3 regions of the Streptomyces sp. NPDC056373 genome follow, and region 2 is predicted to be linked to each of the others. Evidence: riboswitches for the same ligand, from Rfam matches in the RefSeq annotation. Region 2 holds a riboswitch; each other region holds the start of a gene.

Region 1 (7,511 bases), on a different contig from region 2:
TCCTGCGCCCGCACGCCCCCTGGCCCGACCGTGCGCGCACCCCCGCGCCCCGGCCCACGCCGGCCACACCCGTCATGGAGGCTCCGGGGCAGACGGGCATCGCCCGCGCCGTCGACGAGGTCAAACGGCTCCTCGGCGAGGGCCGTGTCACCCAGGCCGTCGACATCCTGGGGGGAATCCTGCCCGCCGCAGCCGAACAGCACGGCACCAACTCCCCGGTCGTGCGCACCCTGCGCAAGCAGTACGCCGCGACGCTCCTGGACGACGGCCAGTACCGGCGCGCGCTGCCCGAGCTGCGTCGCCTCGCCGACGAGCGCGCCGCCGAGGCGGGCCAGGCCGACCCGCAGGCCCTGCGCTTCCGCTACGAGGCCGCCCAATGCCTCGAACAGCTGGGCGAGCCGGCCGCGGCGCTCGCCGAGTACCGGGCGGTGCTGCCCTACTACGAGAACCAGTACGTCGCCGCCGGCGGACCCGAGCTCGCGCACGACGTCCGGCGCCGGATCGGGCACCTCCAGCTCGCCCTCGGCGACCGCGGCGCCGCCCACGACACCCTGGCCCGGCTGCTGCACGACGTGGAGCGCACCCACGGCCCCGGGCACCCGCTCGGGGCGGAGATCCGCAGGACCCTGCAGTGGCTGGGGCAGGTCCGCGGCTGACGACCGGCCCGGAGCGGGGCGCGGCGGTGCCGGATGTCCCCGTGAATCGTTGGTCGAATGGGTTGGCCAGAGCCGGGCCACTGCCTACCATCGATCATCGCAAGACTTTGTGCACCGTCGCACAATCTCCTCGGGAGGTTTCCTTGCACCGCCGCCGTCGCACCGCGCTCCTCCTCACCGCCGCGATCGCCGCCGCGGCGCCCCTGCTCACCGCCTGCGGCAACGACGCGCATCCCGGCGCGGCAGCCGTGGTGGGCGGCCAGCGGATCACCGTCTCCCAGCTGGAAGAGCGGGTCGGCGAGGTACGCGCGGCCCAGCGGGCGGCCGTCCAGGACGAGGCCCAGTACCAGCAGGCCATCGCCAGGACCGGCACCCTCACCCGCGACACCCTGCACACCATGGTCCTGGACCGGGTGCTGCACCGCGCCGCCGAGGACGCCGGGGTGACCGTCTCCCGCAAGGAGGTCCAGGCGATGCGGTCCGGCCTGGAACAGCAGGCCGGCGGCGCCAAGGGGCTGGAGACGACCTGGCTCCAGCAGTACGGCGTCCCGCCGGAGCGCCTCGACGACAACCTCCGCCTCCAGCTGGAGGCCCAGAAACTCGCCGAGAAGCTGGGCACGAACACCGACCGTCCCGAGTTCTGGAAGGCGCTCTCCGACGCCTCCAAGGAACTGAACGTCGACCTCAACCCGCGCTACGGCACCTGGGACGTCCAGAAGAGCAGGCCTGCCGAGGCCAAGACGCCGTGGGTACGGGACGTCACGGCGGCGCAGACGCAGCAGCAGGGGATGTAGGGCAGCTGCGGACGGCCCCGGGGAAGGAAGGGACGGCCCGGCCCGTGGGCCCCGCCCCGTGGGCCCCGCCCTCCGGGCCTGTGGAGGGCCCCGTCGTCGGGCACCGGCCTCCGGGCCTGTGGAGGGCACCGGCCTCCGGGCCTGTGGACAACTTCGGGCGCGGTCGGCGGCGTGGGATAGCTTCGAACCGTGAACGCCAACAGCCCCGAAGCCACCCCGGGCCCCGAGCGGACCGCTCCCGACGCGGCCGTCGCCCCCGGCCGCATCGTCCTGCTCACCACCAGCCACCGCGTCGCCCCCGGCCTGCTCTCCTGGCCCGCCTGGCAGGCCCTGCACGAGGCCGACCAGGTGCTGTGCGCGGACGGCACGCATCCGCAGCTGCCGTATCTGCGAGAGGCGGGGATCACCGTCGCCGAGGCGTCCCCGAGCGCGCAGGAGCTGCTCGACGCCTGCGCCGGCGGACACACGGTGGTCGTGGTGGCGACCGGCGAGGGCGAACCGGCCCTCACGGACGGCCTGGCCCGCCTGGCCGGCACCGGCCGTATCGCCATGCCCGAGCTGGAGCTGCTGCCGGCCTCCTACGACCTCCCCGGAGCCCGCCTCCTCGACCTCGTCCAGGTCATGGACCGCATCCGCGTCGAATGCCCCTGGTCCTCCCGGCAGACCCACGAGGGTCTGGCGAAGTACGGCATCGAGGAGGCGTACGAGCTCGTCGAGGCGATCGAGGAGGGCGACCGGGACGAACTGCGCGAGGAGCTCGGCGACGTCCTCCTCCAGGTCGTCTTCCACGCCCGCATCGCCGAGGAGGGGCGGCCGGAGGACGGGGCGGAGTCCTTCTCCATCGACGACGTGGCCGGCGGCATCGTCGCCAAGCTGATCCACCGCCACCCGCATGTCTTCGGCGACGCGACGGCCACCACCCCCGAGGAGGTCAAGGAGCACTGGCTGCGCACCAAGGCGGTCGAGAAACAGCGCACCTCGATCACCGAGGGCATTCCCCTCGGCCAGCCCGGCCTGGCCCTCGCCGCCAAGCTGGCCTCCCGTGTCCGCACGGCACAGCTGGAGATACCGCTCCCGCCCGTCGAGGGCATCGGCTACGAGCTGCTGGCCCTGGCCGTCCGAGCCGAGTCGGAGGGCGTCGACCCGGAGGCTGCACTCAGAGCGGCGGCCCGCGCGTACCGCGACGCGATCCGTCAGGCCGAGGGCTGAGCGCCGCGTACACGGTGCAGGGCCGCCGCCGGAAGCCGGACAGCGTCGAGCCTCGACGGTAGAGGGCCGCCACCGCAAGCCGGACACGGTCGAGCCTCGACGGTGGAGAGCCGCCGCCGGAAGCCGGATACGGTCGAGGCGTGACCGACCAGCCCCAGCCCAGCACACCCGCGACCGCTCCCGACCTCTTCACCTGGGAGTTCGCGAGCGACCCCTACCCCGCCTACGCCTGGCTCCGCGAGCACAGCCCCGTCCACAAGACCCGGCTCCCCAGCGGAGTGGAGGCCTGGCTGGTCACGCGGTACGCCGACGCCAAGCAGACGCTCGCCGACAACCGGCTCTCCAAGAACCCGGCGCATCACGACGAACCGGCGCACGCCAAGGGGAAGACGGGCATCCCCGGCGAGCGCAAGGCCGACTTGATGACGCATCTGCTGAACATCGACCCGCCGGACCACACCCGGCTGCGGCGGCTGGTCTCCAAGGCGTTCACACCCCGCCGGGTCGCCGAGTTCGCGCCGCGGGTGCAGGAGCTCACCGACACTCTGATCGACGGTTTCGCGGCGAAGGGATCCGCCGACCTGATCCACGAGTTCGCCTTCCCGCTCCCCATCTACGCCATCTGCGACCTGCTCGGCGTCCCGCGCGAGGACCAGGACGACTTCCGTGACTGGGCGGGCATGATGATCCGTCACCAGGGCGGCCCCAGGGGCGGTGTGGCGCGGTCGGTGAAGAAGATGCGCGGCTACCTCGCCGACCTCATCCACCGCAAGCGTGAGGCGCTGCCCGCCGAACCCGCCCCCGGTGAGGACCTCATCTCCGGTCTGATCCGCGCCTCCGACCACGGCGAGCACCTCACCGAGAACGAGGCGGCGGCCATGGCCTTCATCCTGCTGTTCGCCGGTTTCGAGACAACCGTCAACCTCATAGGGAACGGCACCTACGCGCTGCTCACCCACCCCGGGCAGCGTGCCCGGCTCCAGGCGTCCCTCGCCGCCGGGGAGAGCGGCCTCCTGGAGACCGGCGTCGAGGAACTCCTCCGCTTCGACGGCCCCGTCGAACTCGCCACCTGGCGTTTCGCCACGCAGCCGCTCACCCTCGGCGGGCAGCACATCGAGGCGGGTGACCCCGTCCTCGTCGTGCTGGCCGCCGCGGACCGGGACCCGGAGCGGTTCGCCGATCCGGACGTACTGGACCTCTCCCGCCTCGACAACCAGCACCTCGGATACGGCCACGGCATCCACTACTGCCTCGGCGCCCCGCTCGCCCGCCTGGAGGGCCAGACCGCCCTCTCCACCCTGCTGACCCGCCTCCCGGACCTCCGGCTGGCCGCGGATCCGGCCGAGCTGAGATGGCGCGGCGGCCTCATCATGCGGGGGCTGCGCACACTGCCGGTGGAGTTCGCTCCGGTAGCCCCCGCTGAAGGTGACGAAACATCAGACCTGTGATCTTCACGTGATCTGCGCGGCATGAACTTGTGACAAGTGATCGTCTGCCGATACGTTCACCCATCAACGCGGAGGGATTCACGCCGCGTCGGTCACTGCTGTCGCGTGAAAGGTCTCCGTATGCTCTCCGGGAACGGTCGGCACCGTCGCCCCCGCCAGGCTCCGGCTCTCCTCGTCGCGGCCGGAGTGACCGGCTCCGCCATCGCGATCCCCCTCCTCGGGGCCTCCGGCGCCAGTGCGGCCGACGGCACGACCTGGGACCGGGTCGCGGACTGCGAGACCGGCGGCGCATGGAGCGAGAACAGCGGCAACGGCTACTACGGCGGCCTGCAGTTGTCCCAGGAGGACTGGGAGAGTCACGGCGGTCTGGACTACGCCGCGAGTGCCGACCTGGCCAGCCGCTCCCAGCAGATAGCCGTGGCCGAGAGAATCCTCGCCGACCAGGGCGTGGGCGCTTGGCGCACCTGCGGACTGCTCTCCGGCCTCGAGCAGGGCAAGGGGTCGGACTCGTCCGGGGCGTCCGACTCGTCCGGCGAGGTCGACTCGCCCGGCCTGCTCGACTCGCTCGGTTCGTCCCCCTCGGACGGCCCTTCCTCCTCTCCCTCGTCATCGCCTGACGCGTCGGCCTCGAAGGACGAAACCGCCAAGCCGGACAAGTCGACCGAACCCACTGGTTCGTCGCAGAAGCAGCAGTCCGACGACTCCTCGTCGGGCGCCTCGAAGAGCGACAAGGCCGACAGCGCCCGGCAGGGCGACGACTCCTCGCGGCCGGGCGACACCGGTTCCGGCCGCCACCGCGGCCCCAGTGCCGACGAGACCGGCGCGTCCGACGGTGGCCCCGAGGGGAAGGCGACGGGGCGTCACTCCGCGCCCGCCGAGGAGAGTTCCGGCGATTCCGAAGGCGCCTACATCGTGGGCATCGGCGACAGCCTCTGGTCCATCGCCGACGCCCTTCGGGTCAGCGGCGGATGGCACGCGCTCTACGAGGGCAACGAGAAGGAGGTCGGCGCCGACCCGAACCTCATCCTCCCCGGTCAGACGCTCACGGTCGAGGGCGAAGCGGACGAGAAGTAGCTGTTCGGGCAGTGCGGAAACGGCGGTCGAACTCACCCCGAAACCGGGTGAGTTCGCGCCCTGTTTCGTGGCTGATGTCCCGTTTGGGGCCCGTGAGAGATAGATCTCAGAAGCCCTGATCGTCTTTGAAATTCTCCGGATCACGTGTCTACGGTCGTGACCGCTCGCCACCGCGAGCCCCGGCTGCCGCAACGCCGAATCCTGCCAGCGGCCGTACGGGAACAGTCGTCGCGTCAAGCGCCGTAGGCAGGAGCGGGGGACCCAAGGTAGGTGCCCGACCGGCCGGTTGTGCCGGAAGGGCTTGGGGTGAAGCCGCGTCCCGTTTCAGGGACGCGGCCGGGCAACTCAACCGGCCCGAACCCGACAGCTCACCTCGCAGGCGTCGGTGAGGGGATCCATCCATGCTGTTTTCCGGCAAGGGCAAGCACCGTCGTCCGTCCAAGGCCACCCGCGCCGCCGCGCTCGCCGGTGTCGCCGGTGTCGCCGTCGCCGCCCCGCTGATGGCGGCCGGCAACGCCTCCGCCGCCACCACCTCCGAGTGGGACACGGTCGCCCAGTGCGAGTCCGGCGGCGACTGGTCCATCAACACCGGCAACGGCTACTACGGCGGTCTGCAGTTCTCCGCCTCCACCTGGGCCGCGTACGGCGGCACCCAGTACGCCTCCACCGCCGACAAGGCCGGCAAGGACCAGCAGATCCAGGTCGCCGAGAAGGTCCTGGCGAGCCAGGGCAAGGGCGCCTGGCCGGTCTGCGGCAAGGGCCTGTCCGGCGCCTCCACCGGCGGCGGCTCCTCGAGCGACTCCGGCAGCTCCTCGCAGAGCCAGCAGAGCCAGCAGAGCACCGAGTCCCGTCAGACCGAGCAGCAGCCGGCCTCCCGCTCCGACGAGCGCCCGGCGGCCAAGAAGACCGTCACCACCCCGACCGGCAAGAAGGTCAAGAAGGGCGACGGCGAGTACAAGGTCGTCAAGGGTGACACCCTCAGCTCGATCGCCGCGGACAAGAAGGTCAAGGGCGGCTGGGAGAAGCTCTTCGAGCTGAACAAGGACATCGTCGACGATGCCAACCTCATCTACCCGGGCCAGCAGCTGCACCTGAAGTAAGCAGCGGCCCACCCGGACCCGCCCAGGGTCCCCGTGCTCCCCGCCCCGGTGCGTCATCCCCCGTACGCGCCGGGGCGGGGTTTTTTCGGCGACCGGCTTTGTTCCGTTCAGAAACAATTTACTCTCGGTTCTGTCCATGGGGTGGGCGACCCGGTGGCCGATCGCCCGGAGCCGGTTAGGCTCATGTCGCGAGCCACCGGGCCCGCACCTCGCAGGGTCCGCGCGACCCGCGTCACCGCGTCACATGAAGAAGGAGATGCTCGTGCCGTCCATCGACGTCGTCGTAGCCCGGGAAATCCTGGACTCCCGAGGCAACCCCACGGTCGAGGTCGAGGTCGGCCTCGACGACGGCAGCACCGGTCGTGCCGCCGTCCCGTCCGGCGCCTCCACGGGCGCCTTCGAGGCCATCGAGCTCCGCGACGGCGACTCGAACCGCTACCTCGGCAAGGGTGTGGAGAAGGCCGTGCTCGCGGTCATCGAGCAGATCGGCCCGGAGCTGGTCGGCTACGACGCCACCGAGCAGCGCCTGATCGACCAGGCCATGTTCGACCTGGACGCCACCGACAACAAGGGCTCGCTCGGCGCCAACGCCATCCTCGGCGTCTCCCTCGCCGTGGCCCACGCCGCCTCCGAGGCCAGCGACCTCCCCCTCTTCCGCTACCTGGGCGGCCCCAACGCGCACCTGCTGCCGGTGCCGATGATGAACATCCTGAACGGCGGCTCGCACGCCGACTCCAACGTGGACATCCAGGAGTTCATGATCGCCCCGATCGGCGCGGAGTCCTTCTCCGAGGCCCTGCGCTGGGGCGCCGAGGTCTACCACACCCTGAAGAAGGTCCTGAAGAGCAAGGGCCTGGCCACCGGCCTCGGCGACGAGGGCGGCTTCGCCCCGGACCTCGGCTCCAACCGCGAGGCCCTCGACCTCATCCTCGAGGCGATCAAGGAGGCCGGCTACACCCCCGGCGAGCAGATCGCCCTCGCGCTCGACGTCGCCGCCTCCGAGTTCTACAAGGACGGCGTCTACACCTTCGAGGGCAAGGGCCGCTCGGCCGCCGAGATGACCGAGTACTACGCGGAGCTCGTCGACGCGTACCCGCTCGTCTCCATCGAGGACCCGCTGTTCGAGGACGACTGGGAGGGCTGGAAGACCATCACCGACAAGCTCGGTGACAAGGTCCAGCTCGTCGGCGACGACCTGTTCGTCACCAACCCCGAGCGCCTCGCCCGCGG
Region 2 (7,511 bases):
CGATCTTCACGGACTCCGTCGACGTCGTGGCGTACGGCGTCGGGGAGGTGCTGTCGGCGGCCTGCTCGTCGGTGTGGCTGACGATGAAGCGGGTGTCGGTGAGGACGAGCACCGTCACGTGCCGCCGTACCTCGTTCTGGTCGAACGTCGTCTCCTGGTGGACCAGGTACGACCGCATGGGCTCACCGCCCACGGCGGCCTCCACCGCCTCGGCCACGAGGGCCGGGTAGTAGCCGCTGCGCTCGATCGCCGCCCGCAGCCCCTGGGTCGTCGTACTGGTCTTGGCCATGACGCCCATCCTACGGGGGACCACTGACTGCGAGGGACCGCTCGCCCCCGGTCAGTACGCGGGGAGCGTGCGCGGGCCGAGGTCGTCTCGGGCGGGAGGGGGCGCGAGGCGGACGGAGGCGCCCAGGACGCTCAGGCCGTGCGAGGCGACGACGACCGGCTCCAGGGTGACCGCGACGACCTCGGGGTGGTCGTCGACCAGCCGTGACACCCGCAGCAGCAGCTCCTCCAGGGCCCGGGTGTCGGCCGGTGCCGAGCCGCGCCAGCCGAACAGCAGCGGGGCGGTGCGGATCGAGCGCACCAGCGAGGACGCCTCCCGGTCGGTGACCGGGATCAGCCGGTGCGCGGTGTCCCCGAGCAGTTGCGAGGCGGCCCCGGCGAGCCCGAAGGAGAGCACGGCTCCGGCCGCGGGGTCGATGACGGCCCGTACGACGACGTCCACGCCGCGCGGTGCCATCCGCTGCACCACCGGCCTCAGCTCCTCGGGTGAGCCGAACAGATCGGTCAGCTCGGCGTAGGAACGGCGCAGTTGGTCCTCGTCCGCCAGGTCGAGGCGGACGCCGCCCAGGTCGGCGCGGTGCCGGAGGTGCGGGGCGGTGGCCTTGAGGGCGACGGGGTAGCCGAGGTCGCGGGCGGCCTCGGCGGCGGCGTCGGGGGTCGGGGCCGGCAGCGCGCGATGGACCTGGACGCCGTAGTGGCCGAGGAGGTCGCAGGTCGCGTCCGTGCCGAGCGTGAGCCCCTGCCCGCGCGCGAGCAGGCCGCCGATCAGTGCTGCGGCGCCCTTCTCCTGGATGTCGTCGTACTCGGGCACCCTGCCGGGGTCGGCGGCGTCGCGTCGCCACTGCGCGTAGGTGACGGCCTGGCCGAGGGCGCGGACGGCGCGCTCCGCGGCGGGGTAGGCGGGGATGAGGTGGGCGTCTTCGGGGGCTTCGGCGGCGGGGACGTGTTCCGCTGCAGCCATAGGACTTGGGGCGTTTTGCTGCGGTTTGTCCGACGCGGCCTGTGGTGCCGTGCTCGCCGCAGCCGACAGGGCCTCCGCGAGGCCGCCGAGCTCCACGTGGACCACCAGGACCGGCTTGGCCGGAGCGGCTGCCGATGCCGAGCGCAGGGCCTGCGCGAGAGCGGCGTCACCGACGGACCCCTCCCCCACCGCCGGTATGGCGGTGACGACGACGGCGTCGCACCGGTCGTCGGCCAGCGCGCGGGTCAGGGCCGCATGGAAGTCGGCCGCGGACGCCGCCGTGGTCAGGTCCTGCGGAGGGTGCGGCCGCAGGCCCTCGGCGAGGCACGCGTCGTAGGTGAGCAGGCCGAGCGACTCGGAGTTGCCGAGGATCGCCACCCTGGGCCCGGCCGGCAGGGGCTGGCGGTCGAGCAGCAGGCCCGCGTCCACCAGCTCGGTGATGGTGTCGACGCGGATGACACCGGCCTGCCGCAACAGCGCCGACACGGTCGCGTGCGGGAGCCGCGTCGCCCGGACGGCGTGCCCCTGGGGGGCGGCGCCGTGCCGCGCACCCTGGACGACGACCAGGGGCTTGGCCGCGGCGGTCCGGCGGGCGAGGCGGGTGAACTTGCGGGGATTGCCGATGGACTCCAGGTACATGAGGACGACGTCGGTGTCGGGGTCCTCGTACCAGTACTGCAGGACATCGTTGCCGGAGACGTCGGCGCGGTTGCCGGAGGAGACGAAGGTGGAGACGCCCGTCACGCCCGTGACGCCCCCGCCGCGCCGGTGCAGCCGGGACAGCAGGGCGATGCCGATGGCGCCGGACTGGGCGAACAGGCCGATCCTGCCGGGGCGTGGCACCTCGGGGGCGAGAGAGGCGTTGAGCCGTACCCGTGGGGAGGTGTTGATGATGCCGAAGGCGTTCGGGCCGATGATCCGCATGCCGTACGTACGCGCGTGCCGCACGAGGGCGCGCTGGCGCTCTCGCCCCTCGATGCCGCTCTCCGCGTACCCGGCGGAGACCACGACCAGCCCCTGCACGCCGTGTTCACCGCACTCGGTGACGACCTCGGGGACGTACTCGGCCGGGACGGCGACGACGGCGAGGTCCACGGGGCCGTCGATGTCCCGCACCGAGCGGTGGGCGGGCACCCCGTCGAGCTCCTTCTGATCCTCGGGGAGGGCCTTGTTCACGGCGTAGAGGCGGCCGGTGTACCCGGCGTCCCGGATGTTGCCGAGGACGCTGCGGCCCACGCCGCCGGGCGTGCGGCCGGTACCGACGACGGCGACCGAGCCGGGCGCGAGCAGCCGCTGCACGGACCGTGCCTCGGCGCGGTGTTCGCGGGCGTACTGCACGGCCAGCGAGCGGTCGGTGGGTTCGAGGTCGAACTCCAGACGGACGACACCGTCCTCGAAGCTGCGCTTCTGGGTGTAGCCGGCGTCCGTGAACACCTTGATCATCTTGGTGTTGGCGGGCAGCACCTCGGCGGCGAAACGGCGGATGCCGCGCTCGCGGGCGACGGCTCCGATGTGTTCGAGCAGCGCGGAGGCGACCCCGCGGCCCTGGTGGGCGTCCTGGACGAGGAAGGCGACCTCGGCCTCGTCGGCGGGTGCGGACGCCGGTGTTCCGTCGGCGCCGATCCGGTCGTAGCGTACGGTGGCGATGAACTCGCCGCCGACCGTGGCCGCGAGTCCCACCCGGTCCACAAAGTCGTGGTGCGTGAAGCGGTGGACGTCCTTGGCGGACAGGCGAGGGTACGGCGCGAAGAAGCGGTAGTACTTCGACTCGTCGGAGACCTGCTCATAGAAGCTGACCAGGCGATCGGCGTCATCAACGGTGATGGGCCGGATGCGCGCGGTACCCCCGTCGCGCAGCACCACGTCGGCTTCCCAGTGGGCGGGATACTCGTGCCGGTCCGGCGAGGTCTGCATGGGCCCCAGAGTACGGCTAGCGCCTGACAACGGCGCGAGGCAGTCTGTGGAGGGCGTCAGTCGGGCCGAGGCCGCGATCCGACGGCACCCCGGAGCGGAACACGAGGATCGCTCCGGGTCGGCTTCACGTTATGGGAAACTGGTCTAGACAACCCTGAACACCGAAGGGCAGCAACACATGGCTGAGCGCCGCGTCAACGTCGGCTGGGCCGAGGGCCTCCACGCCCGCCCCGCCTCCATCTTCGTCCGAGCCGCCACGGCCGCAGGCGTCCCGGTGACGATCGCCAAGGCTGACGGCAACCCCGTCAACGCGGCCTCGATGCTGGCCGTCCTGGGCCTCGGCGCCCAGGGAGGCGAGGAGATCGTCCTCGCCTCCGACGCCGAGGGCGCGGACGCCGCCCTCGACCGGCTGGCGAAGCTGGTCTCCGAGGGTCTCGAGGAACTCCCCGAGACCGTCTGATGTCCTGAGCGCCCGATGCGGCGCACAGCGAAGGGCTCGTCCGAATTCACCGGGCGGGCCCTTCGCCATTCCCGGTCCGCACGGGGTGGAAATTCCCTTCTTTCCGGCAGCGGAAATAAGCCCCCGGGAATTCCCGTCTCTTTGTATACGGCTGCCGTGTTAATGCCGCAGGCTCGCCGTGTTTACGGGATGTTGCGAGTTCCTCACACGGTCCGCACGTTCCTCGGCGGAGCCCAGGCGCAGGCGGTGCGCGCCGGTCGCCCGCTCGGTGTGCAGCGCCGTGACCGCCCGAGCGCGTTCGCCGTCCCCGCGCGCCACCGCGTCCACGATCGCGCCGTGTTCCGCCCAGGACTCCACCGGGCTGAGCGGCGCCTCCACGGCGTACATCCAGGCGATCTTGTGGCGGAGCTGGGTGAGCATCGAGGTCAGGGCCGGGCTGCCGGAGGCCTGGGCCAGCGTCTCGTGGAACCAGGCGCCCAGGGAGCGCAGGTCGTCGCTGTTGCCGCGCCGGGCCCGGTCCTGGCCCAGCCGGACCAGGCCGCGCAGGACCTTCAGATGCGCCTCGGTGCGGCGCTGGGCGGCGCGGGCCGCACCGAGCGGCTCCAGGAGCATCCGCATCTCCAGCAGGTCGCCGGCCTCCTGCACGGTGGGTTCGGCCACGCACGCGCCCGCGTGCCGGCGGGTCACCACGAAGCCCTCGGCCTCCAGCGTGCGCAGCGCCTCGCGGACGGGCACCCGCGAGACGCCGTAGCGGCGGGCGAGGAGTTCCTCGGTGAGCCGGCTGCCGCGTGCGTGGACACCCGCGACGATGTCGTCCCGGATGGCGGTGCACACCGAGTGCGCGGGAATACGCATGACCGGACCTCGCTTAATCCCCGTGAAACGCCGACGAGCGGCGCGTGTTTCCGTGACTCTATTGCAATGAGCCGGAATTTCCGACGGCAGGCGAGAATCCAGGGATATTTTTTGGACAGCGGACACGCGAGGAGATCCGGAACGGGCCCGCGGACATCGGGCGGGCGTCCCGCGGACGTCCAGGCGGGACATCCGGGGGCGTCCGGAGAAGCACCGAAAGCCCCGGCTCGGGGAGCCGGGGCTTCGGGGAACGGCGGAGGCGTTCCGGTCAGACGTTGACGCCGTGCGAGCGGAGGTAGGCGACCGGGTCGATGTCCGAGCCGTAGTCGGGGCTCGTACGCGCCTCGAAGTGCAGGTGCGGGCCGGTGACGTTGCCGGTCGCGCCGGACAGGCCGATCTGCTGGCCGGGGGTGACCTTCTGGCCGACCGAGACGCCGATGGACGACAGGTGGCCGTACTGCGTGTACGTGCCGTCGTCCATCTTGATCACGATGTTGTTGCCGTAGGAGCCGCCCCAGCCGGCCTCGACGACCTCGCCCCTGCCGACCGCGTGGACGGAGGTGCCGGTGGCGGCGTGGAAGTCGACGCCGGTGTGGCTGCCGGAGGACCACAGACCGCTGCTCGCCTTGTAGCCGGTGGAGACGTACGAGCCGGAGATCGGGGGCACGAAGGCGTTGAGGCGCTTGCGCTCGGCCTCACGGGCGGCGCGCTCCTCGACCTCGCGGGCCTTCTCGGCCTCCGCCTTGGCCTTCTCGGCCACCTCGGCGGCCCGCTTGCGGGCGGCCTCCTCGGCCTTCTGCTTGGCGGCGGCCTCCTCGGCGGCCTGCTGCTGCGCGATGGCCTGGGCGTCGATCTGCTGGGCCACGGTGTCACCCATGGTGACGACGGGGGTGAGGCCGGTCTGCTCGGCACTGGGCTCGGCGGCGAAGGCCGCGGGGGCCGCCACCGTGCCGATCACGCCGGTGGTGGCGAGGGCCGCGACACCCGCCGCGCGGGCGGTGCGGCGCTGGATCCTGCTGGGACGTCGGTGCTTCCCGGTGGCGCGAGTGAACGCCATGTGGTGGCTGGTCCTTTCCTTCCCTCTCGCCTACCGGGTTAGCTGACGGGTTCGGAGCAGGAAGGTCTCCTACGGACTCCCTCGCGACACGCGCGGGCGTCCGATTCACCCCAGGGACTGCGGTGGGTCCCCGGCTCCCCTGGCTCGCGCCGTACGGGGACTCGGCGATGACTGTCCGGTGCCGCGGGTGCGGCGCACTGCCTGACGAACAGCCCGGACGACGCTAAGCGGCGCCACTTTCAATTCCCAAACGCATCCCGGCTTTTGTAGCGCATCCCACAGGGCAGACAGGCAACTCCCATCCCAATTCGGGCATAAAGGAGCCCTGGTGCCTTCGAAGACATCCAGGGCCCCTGAGCGCGCGTGCCGTTACTCGGCGGCGACGACGGTGACTTCGCCGATGCCGAGCGCCTCGACAGGCGCCTTGATCTGCGCCGCGTCACCGACGAGGACGGTCACCAGCCGGTCCACCGGGAAGGCGCTGACGGCCGCTGCGGTGGCCTCCACGGTGCCGGTGGTGGCGAGCTGCCGGTACAGCGTGGCTTGGTAGTCGTCGGGCAGGTGCTGCTCGACCTGGTCGGCCAGCGTGCTCGCGACGGCCGCCGCCGTCTCGTACTTCAGCGGCGCGACGCCGACCAGGTTCTGCACGGCGACGTCCCGCTCGGCGTCGGTGAGTCCCTCGGCGGCGAGGGTGCGCAGCACCGTCCAGAGGTCCTCCAGGGCGGGGCCGGTGTTGGGCGTGTCCACGGAGCCGCTGATGGCGAGCATCGCCGCACCCGTGCCGTCGGGGGCGGACCTGAGGACCTGGCCGAACGCCCGTACCCCGTAGGTGTAGCCCTTCTCCTCCCGCAGGACGCGGTCCAGGCGGGAGGTGAGGGTGCCGCCGAGGCAGTAGGTGCCGAGCACCTGCGCGGGCCACACGCGGTCGTGCCGGTCCGGGCCGATACGGCCGATCAGCAGCTGGGTCTGGACGGCTCCGGGGCGGTCCACGATGACGACCCGGCCGGTGTCGTCGGCGGTCACCGGCGGCACGGGACGCGGCTCGGCCGGGGAGCCCGTCCAGGCGCCGAGCGTGTCCCCGAGCAGGGCGTCGAGGTCGATGCCGGTGAGGTCACCGACGACCACCGCGGTGGCCGTGGCGGGGCGGACGTGCTTCTCGTAGAAGGCGCGTACGGCCGCGGAGTCGATGGCGGCGACGGTCTCCTCGGTGCCCTGCCGCGGCCGCGACATGCGCGAGGCCGCCGGGAACAGCTCCTTGGAGAGCTCCTTGGCCCCGCGGCGGGACGGGTTGGCCAGCTCGTGCGGGATCTCGTCGAGACGGTTGGCGACCAGCCGCTCGACCTCGCTGTCGGCGAACGCGGGTGCCCTCAGGGCGTCGGCGACCAGGCCCAGTCCCTTGGCGAGCCGGGAGGCCGGCACCTCCAGGCTGAGCCGGACGCCGGGGTGGTCGGCGTGCGCGTCGAGGGTGGCGCCGGCGCGCTCCAGCTCGGCGGCGAAGTCCTCGGCGGAGTGCTTGTCGGTGCCCTCGGAGAAGGCCCGGGCCATGATCGTGGCCACACCGTCGAGGCCGGCGGGCTCGGCGTCCAGGGGGGCGTCGAGCAGCACCTCCACGGCGACGACCTGCTGGCCGGGGCGGTGGCAGCGCAGCACCGTGAGGCCGTTGTCCAGCGAGCCGCGCTCGGGGGCCGGGAAGGCCCACGGCTTGGCGTCGCCCGCCTGCGGCCGGGGGTGGAAGTCCATCGTGGCGAGCTCGGTCACCGGGCCGCCTCCTCGTTCTCGTCCTGGTCGGCGGGGGCTTCGGGGGCGGTCGGCTCATAGACGAGCACCGCGCGGTTGTCGGGCCGCAGGCGGGCCTTGGCGACCTCCTGGACCTCCTCCGGCGTGATCTCCAGCACGCGCTGCACGGCGGTCAGGGCGAGCTGCGGGTCGCCGAACAGCACCGCGTACCGGCACAGTTCGTCGGCGCGGCCCGCGAC
Region 3 (7,511 bases), on a different contig from region 2:
CGTGCCGGAGTTGGCCTCGCCGGCGATCGCGTCGCCCGCGACGACCCCGACCGCCATGGGCAGGAAGAACGGGAGCGTGGCGGCCAGGGCGGTGAAGACGAGGAACAGGCCGTTGTTGGTGATCTGCGAGATGAAGGCGGGTCCGCCGCCTCCGCCGCCGGCCGAGGAACCGTCGCCGGTCTCGATCTTCACCGCGATGCCCACGAGGACGGGGACGGCCGCCAGCACCGCGAGCAGGGCCAAGGTACGCCAGCGGCGGAACGTGGTGAGCAGTTCGTTGCGGAGCAGGGCGGCATGGAAGGTCGTACGGCGGGTGCGGACCGTCCGTGGCCGGTCGCGCAGTTCCCCGCGCCCCTGAGGGGCGCTCGGCTCAGCCCGCGACATCGAAGCCCTCCCCCGTCAGCGCCACGAACGCGTCCTCCAGCGAGGCCCGTTCCACCGTGAAGCCGCGCACCCGGACCCCGGCCGTCACCAGCGCGGCGTTGACCTCCGCGAGGTCGCGGTCCGGTGGTTCGCCCGTCACCCGGTCGTCGGTGACTACGACGTCGCCCACGCCCTGCTCCTTCAGCACCCGGGCCGCCTCCGCCTGGTCCGGCGTGGTCACCACCAGCCGGCCGCGCGCCCCGGCGGACAGCTCGGCGACCGGGCCCTGCGTGATCAGCCGGCCCTGCGCCATCACGGCCGCGTGCGTGCAGACCTGCTCGATCTCGTCGAGGAGGTGGGAGGAGAGGAAGACGGTCGTGCCGTCCGAGGCGAGTTCCCGGACGAGGGCGCGGATCTCGCGCATGCCCTGCGGGTCGAGGCCGTTGGTGGGCTCGTCCAGGACGAGCAGCCGGCGCGGCTGGAGCAGCGCTGCCGCGAGGCCCAGGCGCTGTTTCATGCCGAGGGAGTACGCCTTGGCCTTCTTGCCCGCCGCGGCCGTCAGGCCCACCCGGTCCAGCGCGGCGGCGACCCGGGCCCGCCGGGTGCGCGGGTCGGCGGCCGGGTCTGCGCTGTCGTAGCGGACGAGGTTGTCGCGGCCGGAGAGGAAGCCGTAGAGGGCGGGGCCCTCGATGAGGGCGCCGACGTGCGGCAGCACGGCGCGGGTGGCCCGGGGCATGGGCTGCCCCAGCACCCGGGCCGTGCCGGAGGTGGGCTCGATGAGGCCCATCAGCATGCGGATGGTGGTGGTCTTGCCGGAGCCGTTGGGTCCGAGGAAGCCGAAGACGCTGCCCGCCGGGACGGTCAGGTCCAGGCCGTCGACGGCGAGCTGCCCGCCGCGGTAGCGCTTGGTGAGCGCACGGGTGGCGATGACCGGTTCTGCGGCCGGGCCCCGCGACCCCGCGAGTTCCGGTTCCCCGGCCTCGTCCCGAGACTCCCCGAGGCCCGCTTTCCCGGCCTCGTCCCGCGACTCCCCGAGTTCCGGTTCCCCGGCCTCGTCCCGAGACTCCCCGAGGTCCGGTTCCCCGGCCCCGTCCCGCGACTCCCCGAGTTCCGGTTCCCCGGCCTCGTCCCGCGACTCCCCGAGGTCCGGTTCCCCGGCCTCGTCCCGCGACTCCCCGAGGTCCGGTTCCCCGGCGGACGCCTCTCCCATCGGCTTCCTCGTTCTCTCGACGCCCCTCACGGCTGAGGGACCTACTTGCCGGCGTCGGCCGCCTTCACGAGCGCGTCCTTGGTGACCAGGCCCGCGTAGACCTTGCCGTCGTCGGTGACGAGGGCGTTGACCAGGCGGGTCGAGAACACCGTGCCCGAGCCGAACTTGCCGTGGACCTTGTCGCCGAGCGAGTCGATGAAGCCGCCGAACTCGCCGCCGGCCTTGCCCGAGGGCACGCCCTCGCCGCCGGTGTCGAAGGTGGCGATGGCGTTCCAGCCCTCGCCGATGGTCTTCATACCGTCGTGGCCGCCGAGACCCTGGCCGAAGTCCTTCCCGGCCTTGGGGGCGTGGCCCGGCGCCGCACCCAGGTCGAAGGGCTTGCCGGGGTGCTTGCGCGGAGTCTCGCCCGAAGCCTTGTCAGGTGCCTTGTCCGCGTCCTTCTCCTCGGTGACCTTCGCGCCCTTGGGCGGCGTGAAGTCGAAGGTGGAGGCGGCCGGCTGGGCGAAACCGACCTTCGTGAAGCCGGCGTCGACGACGGCCGCGCCGCCGCTCGCCGGGGTGAGCGTGAACTTCAGCGGCATGCCGGTCTTCGCGTCCACGGCCACGGTGATCGCGCCGACCGTCGAGCCGGACTGCTTCGGCTCGACGACGAGCTTGTAGGCGTCCCGGCCGGCGACCTGGGCGGTGCCGTCCACGGTCACGGACGTCGTGTCGTCGACCGCCTTGAGGGCCTCCTCGGCGAAGTCCTTCGGCGTGGCCGGCGGCTGCTGGTCCTTGCCGCGCTCCGGGCCCTCGGAGGCGGTGCCGTGGTAGACCTCGTTGGACTTGCTGTCGTAGCCCCAGACGTCCTTGCCGTTGTGGATGACGCTGTACTCGGCGGCGTTCTCCAGCAGCGACAGCTTCTGCTTGTCCGGGCCGTCGGCAGCGACGCGCAGGGTGTGCGTGCCGGAGGCCAGTTGGGTGAGTTTGGCCGTCGGGTCGGCGGAGGAGCCGCCCTCGCCCTGGCCCGCTGCGCCGGACAGCAGGCCCGACTCCAGGCCGCCGAGGTCCGGCAGGCCGAGGTCGGTGCTGATCTTCACCGTGCCGGACAGCTGCTGGACGTCCGACTTCGCGATCTTCTCGATGAGCTGCTGTGCGGTGATCTTCGGGAGGTCGGGGTCACCGGAGTCGGCGAGTGCGGGGACCAGCCCGATCGTCGCGGCCGCCACCCCTATCACCGTGACCGGGACGATGTACCGCGCGGCTTTGCGCCGCCCGGAGCGCTGCTCGTCGACCTCTCCGGCGATCGTGCTGTCGTCGGATGCGTACGGTGCCATGTGTGCCCTACCTCCGTGGTCGGCGGCGGCTGTCCGTGTCGTCCACGCACTCGTCCCTGAGCCGCCATTCTCACCCGAACAGGTGAGGAGTGGTGTGTTCCGTGGTCACCATCTGACCAAATCGGCCGGGGAGATACGTCAGACCGCGGGCTCAACTCCGCGTACTGCTGGGGTATGACACGAGAGGGCGGCTTCTCCCCCGACCCGTAGGGGTCGTGGGGGCCGCAGAGGTCGCAGGGGTCCGGTCGCAGGGGTCCGGATCGCCGGCGGGGACGGCCTAGCCGGCCCGGTGCACCACCGCGTCGCACAGCTCCTGGAGTGCCGTCTTCGCGGTGCACTCGGGCAGCGGCGCCAGCGCCGAACGGGCGTCCTGGGCGTAGCGGACGGTGTCCCGCCGGGCCTGCTCCAGCGCGGGGTGGGCCCGCAGCAGGCGCAGGGCCTCGGTGTGCCGGTCGTCGTCGGTGAGGTCGGAGTCGAGCAGCTCGCACAGGGCGATGTCCTCGGCGAGCCCGAGCCGGGCCGCGCGCTCGCGCAGCCGGAGCACCGGCAGGGTGGGGATGCCCTCGCGCAGGTCGGTGCCGGGGGTCTTGCCGGACTCGTGGGAGTCGGAGGCGATGTCGAGGACGTCGTCCGCGAGCTGGAAGGCCACGCCGAGCCGCTCGCCGTACTGGGTCAGCACGTGCACGACGGTCTCGTCGGCGCCGGACATCATCGCGCCGAACCGGCACGACACGGCGATGAGCGAACCGGTCTTGCCGCCCAGCACGTCCAGGTAGTGCTCCACGGGGTCCCGGCCGTCCTGCGGCCCGGCCGTCTCGAGGATCTGGCCGGTCACCAGACGCTCGAACGCCTCGGCCTGCACCCGGACGGCCTCCGGGCCGAGGTCGGCCAGGATGTGGGAGGCGCGGGCGAAGAGGAAGTCACCGGTGAGGACCGCGACGGAGTTGCCCCAGCGGGTGTTCGCACTCGCGACACCACGGCGCACGGCGGCCTCGTCCATGACGTCGTCGTGGTAGAGCGTGGCGAGGTGGGTCAGCTCCACGACGACGGCCGACGGCACGATCCCGGGCGCGTGGCGGTCACCGAACTGGGCGGAGAGCATCACGAGCAGCGGGCGGAACCGCTTGCCACCGGCCCGCACCAGATGCTGGGCGGCCTCCGTGATGAAGGGCACCTCACTCTTGGTGGCCTCGAGCAAGCCTTCCTCGACAGCCGTCAATCCGGCCTGGACGTCGGCTTCCAGAGCCTGGTCCCGCACGCTCAGCCCGAACGGCCCGACGTCGGTCACGAGGGGTCTCCTGTCTGCTGTGTCTGCCGGTGATTACGCGGATTGTCGATAGGTCGCTGCCCTCACTCGAGTCAGCGTATCCGGTCACGTTTCGATCACCGCCAGCGCCCGTGGTTACAGGCCGGGTGGTATCCGATCACGACCGCTATGTTTTCGATCAACCCATAAGAACAGATATTTATCGACCTACCCGGGGGTAGGGAGTTATGCACGATTTGCCGTGATGAGTCACTGAATTCCCCTTGGCGGAAATTGCCCCGCAGACTCGTGATCAGTGAGTTGAATCACTTCTTCCCCTTTTCCGCCGCGCTTCCGCACCGGCCCGTACCGCCTTCCCCCGAAAGCCAGTTGAGGCTTGGCTACCGCAAAGGATCAAGCCGCCCAAACGCCCCCGACCAAGGTCAACCGCGCAATATGTGACTGAGGTGCTTGTTCCCGACATGTGCTCTCGCATACGTTCCGGCCCTGTCCGGCGGACGCCTAATCCTGCCGCCGCCCGGACTCCCCACATCAACCGACTCACTCACGCGTGGCAGGAGCGGGGGACCCAGGTAAGTCGCCGGGCCGCACAGCGGCACGGCTCGGGGTGAAGCCGCGTACGGCACACAGCGCCGTACGCGGCCGGGCACCTCCCGGCCCGAACCCGACAGCTCACCTCGCAGGCGCCGGAGAGGAACATCGCCATGGCCGGACGAGGCACGCACCGTCGCCCCAGAACCAACCCGCTGACCCGAGGCATCGTCGCCCTGGGCACCGGCGGAGCCGCACTCACCCTTCCGCTCCTCGGCGCCACGCACGCGAGCGCCGCCGAACCCCAGAGCGCCCCCGTCGCGCAGTCCGTGAAGCAGGCGGCCCAGCCCGCCAAGTCCCTGACGTACACCGTGGTCAAGGGCGACTCGCTGGCCCGCATCGCGGACAAGTACGACGTCTCGGGCGGCTGGAAGCAGCTCTACAAGGACAACCGCGCGGTCGTCGGCGACAACCCGAAGCTGATCCACCCGGGGCTGAAGCTCAAGGTGAAGACCACCAAGCCGATCGCCCCGAAGAAGACGGCGACCCAGTCGTCCGCCCCCGCCAAGCCGGCCGCGAAGCCCGCCGGCGGCGTCGCCCAGGCCACCCAGGCGTCCGCGAAGACCTACGCGAACAACCTCGACGGGTGGATCCGCGAGTCGCTGGACATCATGGCGCAGCGGGGCATCCCGGGCTCCTACGACGGCATCTACCGCAACGTCATGCGCGAGTCGTCCGGCAACCCCCTGGCGATCAACAACTGGGACTCGAACGCCGCCGCGGGCACCCCGTCCAAGGGCCTGCTCCAGGTGATCGACCCGACGTTCGCCGCCTACCACGTGCCCGGCACCTCCTTCGACCCGTACGACCCGGTCGCCAACATCACGGCGGCCTGCAACTACGCGGCCGACCGCTACGGCTCGATCGACAACGTCAACGGCCCGTACTGAGCCGACCCGCCCAGCAGTCGCTCGAGGACGACGGCGATGCCGTCGTCCTCGTTCGACAGGGTGACCTCGTCGGCCACGGCCTTCAGTTCGGGGTGGGCGTTGGCCATCGCGACGCCGTGACCGGCCCAGTCGAACATCGGGATGTCGTTGGGCATGTCGCCGAAGGCGATGGTGTCCGCCGGCCGCAGCCCCAGGTGCTCGGCGGCCAGCGCCAGGCCCGTCGCCTTGGTGATCCCGCACGGCTGGAGCTCGACCGTGCCGGGCCCCGACATCGTCACCGTCGCCAGGGAGCCGACCACCGAGCGGGCCGTCGCCGCCAACTCGTCGTCCGTCAGGTAGGGGTGCCGCAGCAGCACCTTGCTGATGGGCTCGTCCCACAGCTGCTCGCGCCGCTCGACCCGGACCGCGGGCAGGGTCGGGTGCGGCATCAGATAGCCCGGCTCGATCAGCGTGAGCCCGTCCACCCCGTCCTGGTCGACCGCCGCGTAGACCTGCCCCACCTCGGCCTCGATCTTGCCGAGGGCGGTCTCCGCCAGCTCCCGGTCCAGGGTGATGGACCACAGCAGCCGGTCCGCGCCGGCGTCGTACACCTGCGCGCCCTGCCCGCACACCGCGAGCCCCGTGCACCCGAGGTCGTCCAGGAGCGGCCGCACTCTCGGCGCCGGCCGGCCCGTCACCACGAGGTGCTGGGCACCGGCGTCCGCCACCCGCGCGAGCGCGGCGAGGGACCGGTCGGACAGGGTGTCGTCGCCGCGCAGCAGCGTCCCGTCCAGATCGGTGGCGATGAGTGAATATGCGAGGGGTGCGGCCATGATCAGAGAATACGGACAGCGCGCCCCTTCGTTTCATCGCACGGCGGACGCCGATTGCCCGGTTGAAGGCCTCTGCACCGGTTGGCAACAACATGCTCCGCTACCTACCCGTGAGGCCGCATAGAGCGGTACCTTCCATGTGTCCAGGGGGGACTTGATCGGGGGGTCGGGTTGAACAGTGGGCGCATTCGCGTGGCCGGGCCCGGGGAGCTCGGCGAAGGGGAGAGGGAGCGCTGGCGTGCGCTGCGCGCCGCCTCGAAGGCACCGCGCAACCCTTTCATGGAGCCGGAGTTCACCGAAGCCGTCGGCCTGTTCCGGCCGGGGGCCCGGATCGCGGTGGTGTACGAGGGGCCGGAGCCGGCCGGCTTCCTGCCCTATGAGCGGGGCCCGTTGGGGCAGGGCAGGGCGATCGGACTGGGCGTCTCGGACGCACAGGGCGCGATCCTGCGGCCGGGCCTGGACGTCGAGACGGGCGAACTGCTGAAGGCATGCTCGCTGTCGAGCTTCGCCTTCGACAATCTGGAGGCCGAGCAGCGGCTGTTCGTCCGGTACGCGGCCGAGGAGTACGCCACCTACGTCATCGACGTGGAGAAGGGCTACGAGACCTACGAGTCGGTGCTGCGCGCACAGGCGCCGAAGTTCCTGAAGACGACCCTGGCCAAGGAGCGCAGGCTGGGCCGGCAGGCCGGTGAACTGCGGTTCGTGTTCGACGAGCGGGACCCGGCCGCGCTGCGCACGCTCATGGAATGGAAGTCCGCGCAGTACCGCAGGACCGGCCGCCGCGACCGGTTCGCCCAGGAGTGGATCACCCGGCTCGTCGGGCAGCTGGCCCGGACCCGGGCACCGGAGTGCAGCGGCACGCTGTCCGTGCTGTACGCCGGTGAGCGGCCCGTCGCCGCGCACTTCGGACTGCGTTCCGCCTCCGTACTGGCCTGCTGGTTCCCGTCCTACGACCCGGAGTTCGCGAAGTTCTCGCCGGGTCTGGTGCTGCATCTGCGCATGGCCGAGGCGGCGGCCGCCGCCGGCATCGGCACGCTCGACCTGGGGCGGGGCGCGGCCGAG

What was found. A riboswitch is a leader RNA that binds a small molecule or an ion and turns the genes downstream of it on or off. The one in region 2 is predicted to bind cyclic di-AMP.
Positions count from the first base shown of each region.
Region 1: linked by a shared signal. The riboswitch ahead of ACFCXS_RS15170 (transglycosylase family protein) and the one ahead of ACFCXS_RS34385 (M23 family metallopeptidase) in region 2 are both predicted to bind cyclic di-AMP.
Region 3: linked by a shared signal. The riboswitch ahead of ACFCXS_RS02960 (LysM peptidoglycan-binding domain-containing protein) and the one ahead of ACFCXS_RS34385 (M23 family metallopeptidase) in region 2 are both predicted to bind cyclic di-AMP.

Region 1 is NZ_JBHJPX010000006.1:333,030-340,540, forward strand. Features, by position in the region: gene ACFCXS_RS15145 (protein kinase) at 1-656, shown strand, start outside; gene ACFCXS_RS15150 (SurA N-terminal domain-containing protein) at 800-1,450, shown strand; gene ACFCXS_RS15155 (nucleoside triphosphate pyrophosphohydrolase) at 1,640-2,659, shown strand; gene ACFCXS_RS15160 (cytochrome P450) at 2,800-4,107, shown strand; gene ACFCXS_RS15165 (transglycosylase family protein) at 4,228-5,181, shown strand; cyclic di-AMP (ydaO/yuaA leader) riboswitch at 5,410-5,578, shown strand; gene ACFCXS_RS15170 (transglycosylase family protein) at 5,583-6,281, shown strand; gene eno (phosphopyruvate hydratase) at 6,544-7,511, shown strand, end outside.
Region 2 is NZ_JBHJPX010000021.1:10,853-18,363, forward strand. Features, by position in the region: gene ACFCXS_RS34365 (DUF5998 family protein) at 1-289, opposite strand, end outside; gene ACFCXS_RS34370 (GNAT family N-acetyltransferase) at 341-3,163, opposite strand; gene ACFCXS_RS34375 (HPr family phosphocarrier protein) at 3,342-3,623, shown strand; gene ACFCXS_RS34380 (GntR family transcriptional regulator) at 3,783-4,478, opposite strand; gene ACFCXS_RS34385 (M23 family metallopeptidase) at 4,747-5,535, opposite strand; cyclic di-AMP (ydaO/yuaA leader) riboswitch at 5,548-5,712, opposite strand; gene ACFCXS_RS34390 (M16 family metallopeptidase) at 5,905-7,293, opposite strand; gene ACFCXS_RS34395 (pitrilysin family protein) at 7,290-7,511, opposite strand, start outside.
Region 3 is NZ_JBHJPX010000001.1:619,436-626,946, forward strand. Features, by position in the region: gene ACFCXS_RS02940 (ABC transporter permease) at 1-384, opposite strand, end outside; gene ACFCXS_RS02945 (ATP-binding cassette domain-containing protein) at 371-1,573, opposite strand; gene ACFCXS_RS02950 (outer membrane lipoprotein carrier protein LolA) at 1,615-2,889, opposite strand; gene ACFCXS_RS02955 (polyprenyl synthetase family protein) at 3,167-4,177, opposite strand; cyclic di-AMP (ydaO/yuaA leader) riboswitch at 4,680-4,855, shown strand; gene ACFCXS_RS02960 (LysM peptidoglycan-binding domain-containing protein) at 4,861-5,637, shown strand; gene ACFCXS_RS02965 (HAD family hydrolase) at 5,601-6,449, opposite strand; gene ACFCXS_RS02970 (GNAT family N-acetyltransferase) at 6,636-7,511, shown strand, end outside.